Regions from separate parts of the Pseudomonas sp. TE6288 genome, predicted to be linked through region 1. Evidence: predicted binding sites of a transcription regulator. Region 1 holds the regulator's gene; each other region holds the start of a gene.
What was found. The regulator sigma-54, encoded in region 1, starts transcription at its own class of promoters, with help from an activator protein. The targets are predictions, from matches to a motif close to ANTGGCATNNANNTTGCTNT.
Positions count from the first base shown of each region.

Region 1 (5,802 bases):
GGGCGTAGCACTGGGAAGCGCGAGCGCCTTCGCCCTGCCGAACGACCGTGACCAGCCGATCCGCATCCAGGCGGACAACGCCCACCTGGACGACAAGCAGGGCGTCGCCACCTACACGGGCGACGTGATCATCACCCAGGGCTCGATGATGATCAAAGGCAACACCGTGACCATGACCCGCGCCGCCAACGGCGATATCGATGTGGTCACCTCGGTGGGCAACCTGGCCTACTTCGAGCAGCAGCAGAGTGCCGCCAAGCCCGACAAGATGAAAGGCTGGGCCGTGACCATCCAGTACCAGGCGCAGAAAGACGTGGTGATCCTCACCGACCGCGCCAAGGTCGAGAACGAAGGCAACACCACCGAAGGCGAGAAGATCGTCTACAACACCAAGACCCAGGTGGCTACCGCCGGGCGCGGTGGCAACGTGACTGCACCGCGTCAGCGTATCGACATGGTCATTCAACCGAAGAAAAAGGCCGAGTAAATGGCAACCCTCAAAGCCCAGCACCTGGCCAAGAGCTACAAGGGCAGGCAAGTCGTGCGCGACGTCAGCCTGTCCATCGACAGCGGCCAGATCGTCGGCCTGCTCGGCCCCAACGGCGCCGGCAAGACCACCTGTTTCTACATGATCGTCGGCCTGGTCCAGGCCGACCAGGGCCGTGTGCTGATCGACAGCCTCGATGTCAGCCACCAGCCGATGCACGGGCGCGCCCAGGCCGGTATCGGCTACCTGCCGCAGGAAGCGTCGATCTTCCGTAAACTGTCGGTGGCCGACAACATCATGGCCATCCTCGAGACCCGCAAGGACCTCGATCGCGAAGGCCGCCGCAAGGAACTGGAAAGCCTGCTGCAGGAGTTCCACATCAGCCATATCCGCGACAATCTGGGCATGAGCCTGTCCGGTGGCGAACGTCGCCGGGTCGAGATCGCCCGCGCCCTGGCCACCGCACCCAAGTTCATCCTGCTGGACGAACCGTTCGCCGGTGTCGACCCGATTTCCGTCGGCGACATCAAGCAGATCATCCACCACCTCAAGAACAAAGGCATCGGCGTACTGATCACCGACCACAACGTTCGCGAGACCCTGGACATCTGCGAGACGGCCTACATCGTCAACGATGGCCAACTGATCGCCGAAGGCGATGCCGAGACCATCCTGGCCAACCAGTTGGTCAAGGAAGTTTACCTGGGGCACGAGTTCCGACTCTGACCACAGGCCTGCCCGGAGCACTGGCGAATGCGCCTGATCGGGGCTTAAGTTGTTACAGTGCTCTAGGCAAACGCTGCAATTTCAGGCATATAACTTGCTTAAAGTCGGCGCCCAAGCGCCCTACGTGTAGTGGATGGCGCATGCGCGCCGGCAACAAGGTATTAAGCCCCAGCCATGAAACCATCGCTCGTCCTAAAAATGGGCCAGCAACTGACGATGACACCTCAGTTGCAACAGGCCATCCGCCTGCTTCAGCTCTCCACCCTGGACCTCCAGCAGGAAATCCAGGAAGCGCTGGAGTCCAACCCGATGCTCGAACGTCAGGAAGACGGCGAGGACTTCGACAACAGCGACCCCATGGCGGACAACGCCGAGAACAAGCCGACCGCCGAAGCCCAGGACAACAGTTTCCAGGAAACCTCCAGCAGTATCACGGAAAACCTGGAGGACGGCGAATGGGCCGAGCGGATCCCCAACGAATTGCCGGTCGACACTGCCTGGGAAGACATCTACCAGACCAGCGCCAGCAGCCTGCCGAGCAACGATGACGACGAATGGGACTTCACCACCCGTACGTCGGTGGGCGAGAGCCTGCAAAGCCACCTGCTGTGGCAGCTCAACCTGGCGCCGATGTCCGACACCGACCGGCTGATCGCCGTCACCCTGATCGACAGCATCAACGCCCAGGGCTACCTGGAAGACACCCTCGAAGAAATCTGCGCCGGTTTCGACCCGGAGCTGGACATCGAGCTGGACGAGGTCGAGGCGGTGCTGCACCGCATCCAGCAGTTCGAGCCGGCCGGCATTGGCGCCCGCACCCTCGGCGAATGCCTGCTGCTGCAACTGCGCCAGCTGCCGGCCTCGACACCCTGGATGAGCGAGGCACAGCGCCTGGTCACCGACTTCATCGACCTCCTCGGCAGCCGCGACTACAGCCAGCTGATGCGCCGGATGAAGCTCAAGGAAGACGAACTGCGCCAGATCATCGAACTGGTACAGAGCCTCAACCCGCGCCCGGGCTCGCAGATCGAGTCCAGTGAACCCGAATACGTCGTGCCCGACGTCATCGTGCGCAAGGACAGCGAGCGCTGGCTGGTCGAGCTCAACCAGGAGGCAGTGCCGAAGCTGCGCGTCAATCCGCAGTACGCCGGCTTCGTCCGGCGCGCCGACACCAGCGCCGACAACACCTTCATGCGCAATCAGCTGCAGGAAGCGCGGTGGTTCATCAAGAGCCTGCAGAGCCGCAACGAGACGCTGATGAAAGTGGCGACGCAGATTGTCGAGCACCAGCGTGGCTTCCTCGACCATGGCGACGAGGCCATGAAGCCGCTGGTCCTGCATGACATCGCCGAGGCGGTGGGCATGCACGAATCGACGATTTCCCGGGTGACCACGCAGAAATACATGCACACCCCGCGCGGCATCTACGAACTGAAATACTTTTTCTCGAGCCACGTGAGCACCGCCGAGGGCGGCGAATGCTCGTCCACGGCAATCCGCGCGATCATCAAGAAACTGGTGGCTGCGGAAAATCAGAAAAAGCCATTGAGTGACAGCAAGATCGCTGGTTTACTGGAGGCACAAGGCATCCAGGTAGCCCGTCGCACCGTCGCCAAGTATCGCGAGTCGTTGGGGATTGCCCCTTCGAGCGAGCGCAAGCGGCTGATGTAGCCCCCGGATGTGCCACAGCGTTTCAGTGGCAGGTGCAACACCTGCCTCTTTATGCACGGGCAACAAAGGAGAAGCTGTATGCAAGTCAACATCAGTGGACAGCATGTAGAAGTCACCCAACCACTGCGCGATTACGTGCTCGAGAAGCTCGCCCGGGTGGAGGGTCATTTCGACAAGATCACCAACGTGACGGTGATCATGAAAGTCGAGAAGCTTCAGCAGAAGATCGAAGCCACGCTCCAGATTCCCGGCGGTGAGGTGGTTGCAAACGCCGAACACCAAGACATGTATGCAGCGATCGACGCCCTGGCCGACAAGCTCGACCGCCAACTGAAAAAACACAAGGAAAAACAGCAAAGCCTGCTGCAAGGCGCAGCCGCCCGCTGATCCCCCTCATCCATGATCCGACTTGAAACCATCCTGACCCCCGGCCGTTCCCTCGTGAACGTGCCGGGCGGCAGTAAGAAGCGCGCCCTGGAAAAGGTCGCCAACCTGATCGCCGAGCAAGTACCCGAGCTGGAGATGCAAGACGTCTTCGACAGCCTGTGGGCTCGCGAAAAACTGGGCTCCACCGGTTTTGGCAATGGTATCGCCATACCCCATTGCCGCCTGGCAGGTTGCAGCGCGCCTGTCAGCGCCCTGCTGCATCTGGACGCCCCCATTGATTACGATGCCATCGATGGCGCCCCGGTCGACCTGCTGTTTGTCCTGCTGGTCCCGGAAGCCGCCACCGACGCGCACCTAGAACTGCTGCGCCAGATCGCCAGCATGCTTGATCGCAAGGAGGTCCGCGATAACCTGCGTGCCGCCGATAGCAGCGAGACCCTCTACCAGGTCGTCCTGGACGTACAAAACGAGCACTGAACATGCGCCTGATCATCGTCAGCGGTCGCTCCGGCTCCGGTAAGAGCACCGCCCTCGACGTGCTGGAAGACAACGGCTATTACTGCATCGACAACCTGCCCGCCGGGCTGTTGCCGCAGCTGGCTGAAAACGCCTTGATCAACACAGAGCTGTTGCAACCCAAGGTTGCGGTCTCGATCGATGCACGCAACCTGCCCAGCCATCTGTCACGCTTCCCTCAGTTGCTGGAAGAGGCACGCTCCCGGCATATTCAGTGCGACGTGCTGTATCTGGATGCCGACGAAGACACACTGCTCAAGCGTTTTTCGGAAACCCGCCGCCGCCATCCACTGACCAACGACAGCCGTTCGCTGGCTGAGGCAATCCGGGTGGAGAGCGAGCTGCTTGGGCCGATCGCCGACCTTGCCGACCTGAAGATCGATACCACCAACCTGAACCTGTACCAGTTGCGTGACTCGATCAAGCTGCGCCTGCTCAACCAGCCCGAGCCCGGCACTGCGTTTCTCGTCGAGTCATTCGGTTTCAAGCGTGGCATGCCGGTGGATGCCGACCTGGTGTTCGACGTGCGCTGCCTGCCCAACCCGTACTGGAAGCCGGAACTTCGCGAACATTCCGGCCTCGAACAGCCGGTGATCGACTACCTGGCCGCGCAGCCGGACGTCGAGGAGATGTTCCAGGACATTTCCAGCTACCTGCTCAAATGGCTGCCGCGCTTCGCAGCCAGCAACCGCGCCTATGTCACCATCGCCATCGGCTGTACCGGCGGCCACCACCGCTCGGTATACATTACCGAACGGCTTGGCCAACTGCTCCAGCAATCCCTGAAAAACGTCCAGGTCCGCCACCGCGACCTCTAGCCACAGGATCCGCCCCACGATGCCCGCCCGCGAAATCACCATCATCAACAAGCTGGGCCTGCATGCGCGGGCGGCCGCCAAGTTCGTCGGCGTCGCCGGGCGTTTCCCCTGCCAGGTACGAGTCGGGCGCGCGCCGGACAAGCTGGTGGACGGCAAGAGCATCATGGCGGTAATGATGCTCGCCGCCGGCAAGGGCACTCAGGTGCACCTGCTCACCGAGGGCGAGCAGGACAGCGACGCCATGGAGGCGTTGGTCGCGCTGATCGAGAACTTATTCGACGAAGGCGAATGAGCCAGGCGGCACGCCAAACAGATAATTGGGGCGTCAGGACATCGCCGTGTCCATCACCATCATCAGACAGAACCCGACACACAACCCCAGGCTCGCCAGGCGGTGATGCCCGTTGCTGCGTGACTCCGGAATGATCTCCTGGGTCACCACCAGCAGCATCGCCCCCGCCGCGCAGGCCAGGCCCAACGGCAGCAACAGTTCGGCAATGTTCACCAGCCAGGCACAGATCACCGCTGCCAGCGGCTCGACCAGCCCCGATGCCGCACCGATCAGAAACGCCTTGAAGCGCGGCATGCCCGCCCCTGCCAGCACCAGCGCAATCACCAGGCCCTCAGGCACATCCTGCAACGCGATGCCCATGGCCAGGCTATCGGCATCAGGCATCCCGCCACCGGCGGAAACCCCGATCGCCATGCCTTCGGGGATGTTGTGGGCAATGATGGCGATGACGAACAGCCAGATCCGCGCGGCGATAACCGGTTGCCGCTCACTGCCGACCAGGGCCTCCGGTGAAGCGCCGGAGACCTTGAGGTCGACCAGAAACAGGCACAACGCGCCGAACAACAGGCCGCTGCTGATCACACCACCGGCGCCCCAGGGGCTGAAGCCGATGGCCTGGGCCGCATCCAACCCGGGAATGATCAGCGAGAACGCGGTGGCCGCCAACATCACCCCGGCACCAAAACCGAGCAAGGTGTCGGCCACGGCCACTGGCATGTTGCGGATTACCAGCACCGGCACTGCGCCCAAGGCCGTCCCCAATGCGCACAGTGCGCCGCCCTCCAGGGCTCGCAACATGCGCGGTTCCAGGTCCAACCAGGCGATGCCACGCGACACCAGCAATGCGGTGCCGACCAGCAACAGCACGGTCCCAAGCGCCAGGCGGAACAGGCGCACACTGCTGA
Region 1 is NZ_JBSSEW010000005.1:3,183-8,984, reverse strand. It holds gene lptA (lipopolysaccharide transport periplasmic protein LptA) at 1-487, shown strand, start outside; gene lptB (LPS export ABC transporter ATP-binding protein) at 488-1,213, shown strand; gene ACVWY1_RS06290 (RNA polymerase factor sigma-54) at 1,388-2,884, shown strand; gene hpf (ribosome hibernation-promoting factor, HPF/YfiA family) at 2,963-3,271, shown strand; gene ptsN (PTS IIA-like nitrogen regulatory protein PtsN) at 3,284-3,748, shown strand; gene rapZ (RNase adapter RapZ) at 3,751-4,605, shown strand; gene ACVWY1_RS06270 (HPr family phosphocarrier protein) at 4,625-4,897, shown strand; gene ACVWY1_RS06265 (ZIP family metal transporter) at 4,931-5,802, opposite strand, start outside.

Region 2 (5,802 bases), 160 kb from region 1:
CGCAAGGACGCTCGCAGCCCCCTGCGCTATGTCGCGCCAGACGACCCACAGACGCCGGTGTTTCCGACGCCCACCGGCAAGGCCCGGTTCTTCGCCCGCCCCTGGCTGCCGCCGGCGGAGCTGCCCGACGATGCCTTCCCCTTCGTGCTCAACACCGGCCGCGTGCAGCACCAGTGGCACACGCTGACCAAGACTGGCCAGGTACCCAGCCTCAACAAGCTGGAGCCCGGCCCCTTTGTCGAGATCCACCCCGACGACGCCCGGCGCCTGGGTATCGCGGACAAGGACCAGGTGGCGATCCGCTCGCGCCGCGGCCAGGCCGTGCTGCCGGCGCGACTCAGCGAGCGGGTGCTGTCGGGCAACTGTTTCGCCCCGTTTCACTGGAACGATCTGTACGGCGAGCAACTGGCAATCAACGCGGTGACCTGCGACGCGGTGGACCCGACTTCGCTGCAGCCGGCCCTCAAGCACTGTGCCGTGGCCCTGGAACGGGTTGCCGGCGAGCGCATCGCCACCCTTGAACTGACGCTTCCCCCGGACCCCATCGCCATGCCCACCGCCACCCTGTCCCGCCTGCTCGGCCTAGAGACGTTGCCGGCTCCGATCCTGGCCGAGCAAGAACGCCATTACCTGCAAGGTTTCCTGCTCGGCCTGAGCCAGGCCCGCACCGAAAACATGCCTTGCCTGCCGCCCGATGCGCCCCTGGCGCCGGAGCGACGCCTGTTCGTCAACGGCCTGCTGGCCGGCCTGTTCGCCCGGCCCGCGCCGGCGTCGCAAGCAGCGCTCGAAAGCCCTCGTCACCACGTGCTGTGGGCCTCGCAGACCGGCAATGGCGAGCACCTCGCCGAACGCTGCGCCCAGCACCTGCGCGACGCGGGGCTGGTGGTCGCACTCAGTTGCATGGAGGAGGTGCGCCCATCCCAACTGCGAGGCGCCGCCAGCCTGCTGCTGATCGCCAGCACCTTCGGCGACGGCGATGCGCCGGACAGCGGCGCCCCGTTCTGGCGAGCCCTGCAGGACGAAGAAGGCGCCAGCTGTGCCACGCTGCCCTACGCCGTGCTGGCCCTGGGGGATTCGAGCTACGACCAGTTCTGCGGCTTCGGTCGCAAGCTCGACCAACGCCTGGCCGAGCTGGGGGCCCGGCGTCTGCTGGCCCGGGTCGACTGCGAGCCGGATTGCGAAGCGGCCTTCGGCGCCTGGCTCGATGCCCTGCTGCCCAAGCTTGGCAGTACCCCGACGGCTACCACCACCGCGTCGGCCACCGCCCGCGGCAAACACCAGCCCTGGCCTGCCACCTTGCGGGAGAACCGCCTCCTCAGCGGCCCGGATTCAACCAAGGAGACTCGCCAACTGGTCTTCGACCTGTCCGGCAGCGACCTGCGCTATCAACCCGGCGATGCCCTGGGCGTATGGCCGCGCAATTGCCCGGGCCTGGTCGACGAGCTGCTGATGCTGATGCAGCTGGACGGCCAGGCCGAGATCGAACTCGAGGGCCATGCCCCAATGCCCCTGCGAACCGCGCTTGAGCGGCACCTGGACATCACCCAGGTCAGCCGCCAGCAACTCGAAGTCTTCAGCCAGCACGCCAGCGGCCTGCAACGCCTGCTGCTGCCGGCATGCAAGGACGAACTCAAGGAATGGCTGTGGGGCCGCCAGTTGGCCGACGTGCTGCGCGAGTACCCCCAGGCCATGCCGCTGGGCAATTGGTTGTCGCTGCTGAAACCCTTGCAGCCGCGCCTGTACTCGATCAGCTCCAGCCCCCGGGCTCATCCCGGCCAGGTACACCTGACCGTCTCCATCGTGCGCCATGGCCAGCGCAAGGGCGTCTGTTCGAGCTTCCTCGCGGACCGGGCAGCGGCGCTGGAGGTGGGGGTATTTGCGCAGCCATCGAAACATTTCCACCTGCCCGAGGACGACGGGGTGCCTATCGTCATGATCGGCCCCGGTACCGGTATCGCCCCCTTCCGCGCCTTCCTCGAAGAACGCGAACTACGTGGGGCCCCAGGGCGCAACTGGCTGTTCTTCGGCGAACAGCATGCCGCCTGCGATTTCTACTACCGCGAACAATTGCAGGCCTGGGAGGCTTGCGGGCATGTGCGCCTGAGCACGGCGTTCTCCCGTGACCAGGTGGAAAAAGTCTATGTGCAGCATCGCCTGTTGGAACACGGCGCCGAGCTGTGGCAATGGCTGCAAGCGGGTGCCCATGTGTATGTGTGTGGCGATGCCCGGCATATGGCCCGGGATGTGGACACGGCCTTGCGCCAGCTCGTGGCGGAGCATGGCGGCCTGGACGAGACCACTGCTGCGGCGTATGTCGAGGGGTTGGAGCGGGACAAGCGCTACCTGCGGGATGTGTATTGATGCACCACGGTGGTGAGGCTTGCACCTTTGTTGTGCCCCGAACGGCCTCATCGCCGGCAAGCCGGCTACCACAAGGGTACGCCGCAAACGGGCCCGCAGCCCTGTGGGAGCCGGCTTTCCGGCGGTGAGTCCCGTGAAGGCTACCGATAAGTGGCCGCTTGGCACACTCCCTGCTTTTCAACGAAGTACAACAGCCCCTCGATCAACGGCGATCGTCCAGGGGACTGACACTGATGAGTACAGGCAAAGGCGCCTGGAGCTTCGGCTCCAGGCGCCTTTTTCGTTTTTCCGTGATCGAGTATCGGCTATGCAGGCAACAGCGAACGAAGCACAACGAGCGCGACTGGTCATCGTCGGCAACGGCATGGTCGGCCATCACTGCGTCGAGCAGCTGATCGAACGCGGTGCCAGCGCGCGCTTCGAGCTGCACGTGTTCGCCGAGGAGCGCCAGCGCGCCTACGACCGGGTGCACCTCTCGGAATACTTCACCGGCAGTTGCGCCGAAACCCTGGCCCTGTGCGACCGCGACTACTATGCGAGCAACGGCGTGCACCTGCACCTGGGCGAGGCGGTAGTGGATATTGATCGCGAACGCCAGGAAGTGATCACCGCCGAAGGCCGCCTCGGCTACGAACAGTTGATCCTGGCCACCGGCTCCTATCCGTTCGTGCCGCCCATCGAAGGGTCCAGCGGCAATGCGCGCCTGGTCTATCGCACCCTCGAAGACCTCGATGCGATCCGCGCCGCCGCCGGCAGCGCCCGCCGCGGCGTGGTGGTCGGCGGCGGCCTGCTCGGCCTCGAGGCCGCCAACGCCCTCAAGTCGCTAGGCCTGCAAGCGCATGTGGTGGAGTTCGCGCCGCGGCTGATGCCAGTCCAGTTGGATAGCGAGGGCGGCGCAGCGCTCAAGGCGCGCATCGAGGCGCTGGGCGTAGGCGTGCACCTGGCCCGCGCCACCCAGTCGATCAGCACAGGCGAACACTACCGCTACCGCATGAATTTCGACGGCGGCGAACACCTGGAAACCGACCTGATCGTGTTCTCCGCCGGCATCCGCCCGCAGGATGCCCTGGGCCGAACCTGCGGCCTTACAATCGCCCCCCGCGGCGGCGTGGTGATCGACGGTCAGTGCCGCTCCAGCGACCCGCGCATCTTCGCCATCGGCGAATGCGCTTCGTGGAACGGCAGCGCGTTCGGCCTGGTCGCCCCGGGATACGCCATGGCACGTAACCTGGCAGCCCTGTTGATGGGCGAGTCGGCAAGCGAGTTCAGCGGCGCCGACATGTCGACCAAGCTCAAGCTGCTGGGTGTGGATGTTGGCTCCATCGGCGATGCCCAGGGCGTCACGCCGGGGGCGCGCAGCTATCGCTTCATCGACGAAGCCACGGCCTCCTACCGGCGCCTGGTGGTCGATGCCAGCGGCAAGCGTGTGCTTGGCGCGGTGCTGGTCGGCGACAACAGCTACTACGACACCCTGCTGCAATACGCCCAGAACGGCATCAAGCTACCGGCCGACCCGGCCGCGCTGATTCTGCCCCAAGGCTGCGGCGCGCCGGCGCTGGGCGCCGATGCCTTGCCCGACAGCGCGACCATCTGCTCGTGTCACAACGTTAGCAAGAGCGCGGTGTGCGCCGCCATCGACAGTGGCTGCGGCGACCTCGCCGCCGTCAAGGCATGCACCAAGGCCGCCAGCGGTTGCGGCGGTTGCGCGGCGCTGCTCAAGCACGTGTTCGAGCACGAACTGAGCGCCCGCGGCGTGACCGTCGACAAGAGCCTGTGCGAACACTTCGCCTACACCCGCCAGGAGCTCTACGGGCTGGTGCGGGTTGAAGGCATCCGCACCTTCAACGAGCTGCTCGAACGCCATGGCAAAGGCCAGGTGGGTTGCGCCATCTGCAAGCCGGCGGTGGGCAACATCCTCGCCTCGTGCTGGAACCAGCCGATCATGGACCCGGCGCTGGTACCGCTGCAGGACACCAACGACACCTTCATGGCCAACATGCAGAAGAACGGCACCTACTCGGTGGTGCCGCGCATCCCCGGCGGCGAGATCACCCCGGAAAAACTGATCGTGATCGGCCAGGTGGCAAAGAAGTACGACCTCTATACCAAGATCACCGGCGGCCAGCGCATCGACCTGTTCGGTGCCCAGTTGCACGAACTGCCGCTGATCTGGGGCGAGCTGATCGCCGCCGGCTTCGAGACCGGGCACGCCTACGGCAAGTCGACGCGCACGGTGAAATCTTGCGTCGGCAGCACCTGGTGCCGCTATGGCGTGCAGGACAGCGTGGCCATGGCGCTGCGCCTGGAGGACCGCTACAAGGGCCTGCGCGCGCCGCACAAGCTCAAGTTCGCGGTGTCTGGCTGCACCCGCGAATGCGCCGAGGCGCAAAGCAAGGACATTGGCGTGATCGCCACCGACAAGGGCTGGAATCTCTACGTGTGCGGCAATGGCGGCATGCGCCCACGCCACGCCGAACTGTTCGCCACCGACTTGGACGACGAGACCTTGGTGCGCCTGATCGACCGCGTGCTGATGTTCTACATCCGCACCGCCGACAAACTGCAGCGCACCTCGGTGTGGCGCGAGGGCCTCGAGGGCGGGCTCGACTACCTCAAACAGGTGGTAATCGACGACAGCCTGGGCCTGGCCCGCGAACTCGAGACGCAGATGCAGCAGGTGGTCGACCGTTACGAATGCGAATGGGCCAACGCCTTGGGCGATCCGGAAAAGCTCAAGCGCTTCCGCACCTTCGTCAATGACCAACGCGGCGATCCCGATGTGCACTTCGTGCGCGAGCGTGGCCAACGCCGGCCGGCGGCGCCCCCGCAGTTGATTCCCACCCATGAGGAGGCAATGTGATGAACCTGTCCAACACGGCTGTAGCAAGTGAAACCCGCTGGCAGGCGGTGTGCCAGGCCAGCGACCTGGTCGCCGACTCCGGGGTGGTGGTGTGGCACGAGGGCGAGCAGGTGGCGTTGTTCTACGTGCCGGGACAAGGGCGGGAGCTGTATGCCGTCGGCAACCGCGACCCACGCTCAGGCGCGAACACCATCGGCCGTGGACTGCTGGCCAGCCTGGGAGCAACGGTGGTGGTGGTGGCACCGCTCTACAAGCAGCATTTCTGCCTGCAGGACGGCGCGTGCCTGGAGGATCCGACACAGCACTTGCCAGTGTGGCCGGTGCGTATCCGTGGGGTGACGGTCGAATTGGGGCTGAGGCTCATATGACACGGCCAGGTACAGCTCGATCACCCGACGTCAGTGAGATCAAGGTACAGCCTCGAATCCGCCCGGGTCAGTTCAGCCGCAAGCCTGCCTTGATGGCTTCCCAATGGGCAAGATCGACCGCTTCCAGCGGTGTTTCCTTGCTATAGCTGACCGCCACGAAACGGGCCTGCCCGCTTGGCGTGTAGGCCAACTGACGTTGATACGAGACCACTT
Region 2 is NZ_JBSSEW010000005.1:161,094-166,895, reverse strand. It holds gene ACVWY1_RS06990 (molybdopterin-dependent oxidoreductase) at 1-2,361, shown strand, start outside; gene nirB (nitrite reductase large subunit NirB) at 2,669-5,221, shown strand; gene nirD (nitrite reductase small subunit NirD) at 5,221-5,589, shown strand; gene ACVWY1_RS06975 (DcrB-related protein) at 5,657-5,802, opposite strand, start outside.
Region 2: nirB (nitrite reductase large subunit NirB) is a predicted target of sigma-54. The motif match lies at 2,519-2,538, and genes of this name have one in related genera.

Region 3 (5,802 bases), on a different contig from region 1:
GCAACAGGGCATCAAGTCGCTGGGCGAGCTGGTGCAGCGCATCCAGACCCAGCCACGCGGTGGCTTGCGCGAGCAGGTGGTCGATGCCATGACCACCAACGAGACGCTGTGGTTTCGCGATACCTACCCGTTCGAGGTGCTCAAGAACAAGGTGATTCCGGAGTTCATCAAGAACAACCCGGGCCAGCGCCTGCGCATCTGGTCGGCGGCCTGTTCATCGGGGCAGGAGCCATACTCGCTGTCGATGGCCATCGACGAGTTCGAGCGGACCAACCTGGGTCAGTTGAAGATGGGCGCGCAGATCGTTGCCACCGACCTGTCCGGTGCCATGCTCAACAACTGCAAGACCGGTGAGTACGACAGCCTGGCCATTGCCCGTGGCCTGTCGCAGGAGCGCCTGCAGCGCTACTTCGACACCAAGGGGCCGGGGCGCTGGGCGATCAAGCCGCCGATCCGCAGTCGCGTCGAGTTCCGTTCCTACAACCTGCTCGACAGCTATGCGCCGCTGGGCAAGTTCGACATCGTGTTCTGCCGCAACGTGCTGATCTACTTCTCGGCCCAGGTCAAGAAGGACATCCTCATGCGTATTCACGCCACGCTCAAGCCCGGGGGGTACCTGTTCCTCGGGGCGTCCGAGGCGCTCAACGGGCTGCCGGACCACTACCAGATGGTCCAGTGCAGCCCGGGGATCATCTACCAGGCCAAATGAGGCTCGACAAAAAGGCCGGTATCGCGAGATACCGGCCTTTTTTTGTGCGTTCTGGCCGAATTCGGCGATACCGCTGACTTTGAGCACAGCGGTGGACGGGGCGGTGCTGGCTGCCAGCCACATGCCCAGTGCCGAGTTGTCGGCTACCCGCAGGTTGCCGTCGAGGGTGGCGTGGAGGCTCTGCAGGCTGAATGTGGTCGGCGGCTCGCTGCGGTCGCCGACGTCGAGCCAGCCGTTGTTCGCCAGGCGGATGCTGTTGCTGCCGCGCCCGCCATGGGCAATCCCGTAGGCGCTGTCACCTTCGACTTCGATGTTGGCCAGGCCAAGGAGGTCGCCTTGGATCATGCTGCCTTTGCGCATGATCAGCTCGACAGGGCGATTGCTGCCGGTGGCATTGATGGCGACGTTGCCCCAGATCTCGCCGCTGTTGAAGATGTTCAGGTCGCCGTTGGCCTTCTGCCAGGGCGGCACGCCAGTGCCATCATGGGTGGTGTTGCCAATGCGGATGGCAGTGTCGGCCGCTACGATCCTGCCACTGTTGTCGATGTGGCGCCCCAGGCTGTCGAAGATGCTCGCGCCATCCAGCACGATGCCTTGCGCGCCTTGGTAGCCGGCGAAGATCTGTCCCTGGTTGTCGATGCCGGCCAGCACCGCCGGTCGGTTGCTGGCGTCCGTGGTGGCGTGGATGGCGATGGCGCGCGGGACGCGGATGCTACCCGATTGGTGGCCAATTGACGTGTTTGTTTTGACGTCAATTTTTTGGTTTGCCGCTTTTGCCGCCTGCCGATTGCCGCCTGGGTAGCTCAAGGCGGAAGCACATTGCCGCTTTTCTGGCATAAGGCGCGGCATGAAACAGGCAAAACCCCCGTACTCATGGGGTTCAAGATGGTTGGCACAGGGCTTGCTAAAGCCATAGCAAACGAACTCTGGTCACCTTCAAAGGTCCCCGACATGAGCATCAGCTTCGACAAGGCGCTTGGCATTCACGAAAAGGCACTGGGCTTTCGCGCTCAGCGTGCCGAAGTGCTGGCCAACAACATCGCCAACGCCGACACGCCCAACTACAAGGCGCGTGACATGGACTTCTCGTCCGTGCTCGCTGCCGAGTCCGACAAGCAGCAGAAGGGACGCATCGCCCTGGAGCGTACCGACAGCCGTCATATCGAGGCCGAAGGCCTGGCCATGATGGACGATACGCTGAAGTACCGCACGCCGATGCAGCCGTCGATCGACCAGAACACCGTGGACGCGCACCTGGAACAATCGAACTACGCGGAAAACGCCGTTGGCTTCCAGGCCAGCTTCACCCTGCTCAACAGTAAATTCAAAGGGCTGGTATCGGCCCTGCGTGGAGAGTGACCATGTCTCTTGCCAGTGTCTTCAATATTGCCGGTAGCGGCATGAGCGCGCAGAACACGCGTCTGAACACCGTTGCGTCGAACATCGCCAACGCCGAGACCGTGTCGTCGAGCATCGACCAGACCTACCGTGCGCGCCACCCGGTATTCGCCACCACCTTCCAGCAGGCCCAGGCCGGCGCCGGCCAATCGCTGTTCGAAGATCAGGGCCAGGCCGGGCAGGGGGTCGAGGTCAAGGGCATCATCGAGGATCAGAGTAATCTCGAAGCCCGCTACGAGCCAAGCCACCCGGCGGCGAACAAGGATGGCTATGTCTACTACCCGAACGTCAACGTAGTTGAGGAGATGGCTGACATGATCTCTGCCAGCCGCGCGTTCCAGACCAACGCCGAACTGATGAATACCGCCAAGACCATGATGCAGAAAGTACTGACCCTGGGTCAGTGATAAGGAATCCGGACCATGGCAGTGACCAACACCAACAATGGCGTGAACCTGAACGACGTACTCAACGCGTCCGGGGTCAGCACTGGTACCAAGAAAACCACCACCGAGCCCGTCGACAAGAACGCGCTGGGCAAGGATGCGTTCCTCAAGCTGCTGGTTACCCAGATGCAGCACCAGAACCCGCTGGATCCGCAGGATAACGGCGAATTCATTGCGCAGCTGGCCCAGTTCAGCAGCCTGGAAGGTATCCAGACCCTGAACGGCTCGGTCAACAATATCATTGGCGGCATAGCGTCGAGTCAGGCGCTGCAGGCCACCACGCTGGTGGGGCGCTCGGTGATCCTGGATACCGACAAGGCGATGGTCGACACCACCGCCAGCTTCACCGGTCAAGTTGTCGTGCCGCAGAACATCACCGACGGCAAGGTCGAGATCAAGGACAAGGACGGCAAGGTGGTCAAGACCATCAGCCTGGGCGAGCAGGCCAAAGGCACCGCCGACTTCATCTGGGACGGCACCAACGAGAAGGGTGAGAAGGTCGACCCTGGCCAGTACACCTTCACCGCCACCACGACGGTCGATGGCAAGGCGCAGACCATGTACACGCTTTTGCCGGCCAAGATCACCAGTGTCAGCTTCCAGGGCGGTAGCGAGATGATGCTCACCGTGGCAGGCGGCCAGAAGATCGGCGTCTCGAAAGTACAATCTATTGGAATCTAAGGCCGCTAGATCGGCAGAAGGAGTGAATGCATGTCTTTCAATATCGGCCTTAGCGGTCTTTACGCAGCCAACAAGCAACTGGACGTTACCGGCAACAACATTGCCAACGTCAACACCGTCGGCTTCAAGTCGTCGCGTGCCGAGTTCGCCGACGTTTATGCAGGCTCCAACCGCCTGGGCGTGGGCAAGAACCAGATCGGCAACGGCGTGCGCCTGGCCTCGGTTTCCCAGCAGTTCGGCCAGGGTGATGTCAACAACACCGGTAACGTGCTGGACATGGGTATCCAGGGGCAGGGTTACTTCGTGCTGTCCGACAACGGCTCGATGACCTACACCCGGGCAGGTGCGTTCCAGACCAACAAGGATGGCTATGTGGTCACCTCCGATGGCCTGAACCTGCGCGGTTACAGCACCGATGAGAACGGCAAGATCGTCAAGGGTGTGCTGACCGACCTGCGGATCGACACTTCGGCGCTGGCGCCGAAGGCCACCACGCTGATCGAGCAGGGCATCAACCTGAACTCCTCGGCCCCCGATATTCCGCTGGAAATCGATGATGGTTCCGGCACGATGATCCCGAACAAGCCGTTCAACCCGACCGATCAGAGCACCTACACCAAATCGTTCCCTACCAAGGTCTATGACAGCCAGGGTAACGAGCACGTCATGGAGCAGTTCTACCGCAAGACAGGTCAGAATGAATGGACCATGTACACCCTGGTCCAGGGCCGAAACCCGCTCGATCCGTCCAGCACCCAGCCGTTGACCGCCACCATGTCGTTCAATCCCGATGGTTCGGTGAAGTCCATGGCGGCCCAGAACGATGGGAGCACGCCTCCAGTACCTGGCGTGCCGGCGGGCGATTGGAGCGTGGTCAACAACACCTTCACCCTGAAGAACTGGATTCCTGCCGCCAAGGATGCGGCGGGCAATTGGGCGCCCAATGGTTCCCAGGGTAATGCTGACGGCATGCAGCTTTCGATGAAGAGCACCACGTCCTACAACACTGAAACTGCTCGTATGTCGCAGTCCCAGGACGGCTACGCCACCGGTATCCTGTCGAGCCTGTCGATCGACTCCTCCGGCGTGATGTTTGCCAGCTTCAGTAACCAGCAGTCCCGCGCCATTGGCCAGGTGGCAATCGCCAGCTTCGCCAACGAGCAGGGCCTGCAGCAGACGGGCGGCACCCGCTGGAAGGAAACCTTCTCCTCGGGCATTCCGGGTATCGACGCGCCGAAAACCGGTACGCTGGGCGAGATCGAGTCCAACTCGCTGGAAGCCTCCAACGTCAACCTGACCCAGGAGCTGGTGGAGCTGATCAAGGCCCAGAGCTACTACCAGGCCAACGCCAAGACCATCTCCACCGAAAGCACCATCATGCAGACCATCATCCAGATGACCTGATGGTCGCTGGCTGATCGCTTGTCAACGAACCCCTTTGCAAGAAGGGGTTCGTCGTTTTCAAGGAGAGTCCCCATGAAAAAGCTGCTGGCTGCTGCTGTCGCGGCGTTCTGCCTGCTACAGGCACAGGCCGCGATGGCCCCTTGGTGGCGTTGGGAAAGTCAGGCCGACGGGCGTCTGGTGTGTTCGCAATGGTCACCCGGTGATGGTTGGAAGCGCTTTGCCGGACCGTTCGACAATGCCGCTTGCAGATCCCTTTGATGCAGGGCAAAAAATGATGGTTTGAGGCCATCAATTGGCGGATTTCCTTCAGGTATTATCCGTGCCACCTCACTCGTTCGAGTGTCTGGCAAGCGTCTTGTTCCAAGGATCGGAGCTCGTGAAAAGCACTAAGGATACTGGTGCCAACGTGCTGCCGGCAGCGCTTGGCGTGGCCTTGAAAAAAGGCCTGATCGGCGTGGCCCTGTTTTCGGGCTCAGTGTCATCGGTAGTAGCCAGGACGACACCGTCATCATGCAGGCGACAGGTTTGAGCAAGCGCTTTGCCGGTGGTGCCGGTAACGACGTCTACTACCTGTACAACACCGCTGGCGTGTTCGAGCAGGCTGGCGGTGGCATCGACGAAGTGCGCACGACCCTGGCCAACTACACGCTGACCAGCGAGGTGGAGAACCTGACCTTCATCGGTACCGGCAACTTCACCGGCTATGGCAATGCCAGTACCAATGTGATTGTCGGTGGTGCTGGCGATGACACCTTGTTTGGTGGCGCTGGTGCCGACCGATTCGTCGATGGGGTGGGTATCGACACCGTTTCGTATGGCGACAGCAGTTCAGGCATCCTCCTGAATCTCAAGACCGGCCAGCACGGTGGCATCGCCGAAGGCGATACCTTCGAGGGCATCGAGAAGTTCGTCGGATCATCCTTGGGTGATGTCTTCGTGGCCAACGACCAGGCTAATGACTTCAATGGCGCTGGCAGCGTCGATCTGTTGACGTTCGCGGGTGGGGGGTGGCATCACGCTCGATTCTGAACGCAACCGGCCATGACCTGTTCACCAGTATCGAGAGCTTCGAGGGCGCGGCCTTCAATGACACGTTCATCGGGACTGCCGCGAGCGAGAACTTCATCGGCGGCGCTGGGGCGGATGTGATCAATGGCGGTGCCG
Region 3 is NZ_JBSSEW010000014.1:132,045-137,846, reverse strand. It holds gene cheR (protein-glutamate O-methyltransferase CheR) at 1-709, shown strand, start outside; gene ACVWY1_RS16475 (hypothetical protein) at 881-1,444, shown strand; gene flgB (flagellar basal body rod protein FlgB) at 1,661-2,068, shown strand; gene flgC (flagellar basal body rod protein FlgC) at 2,071-2,514, shown strand; gene ACVWY1_RS16460 (flagellar hook assembly protein FlgD) at 2,530-3,234, shown strand; gene flgE (flagellar hook protein FlgE) at 3,265-4,638, shown strand; gene ACVWY1_RS16450 (hypothetical protein) at 4,711-4,896, shown strand; gene ACVWY1_RS16445 (calcium-binding protein) at 5,149-5,667, shown strand; gene ACVWY1_RS16440 (calcium-binding protein) at 5,646-5,802, shown strand, end outside.
Region 3: flgB (flagellar basal body rod protein FlgB) is a predicted target of sigma-54. The motif match lies at 1,598-1,617, and genes of this name have one in related genera.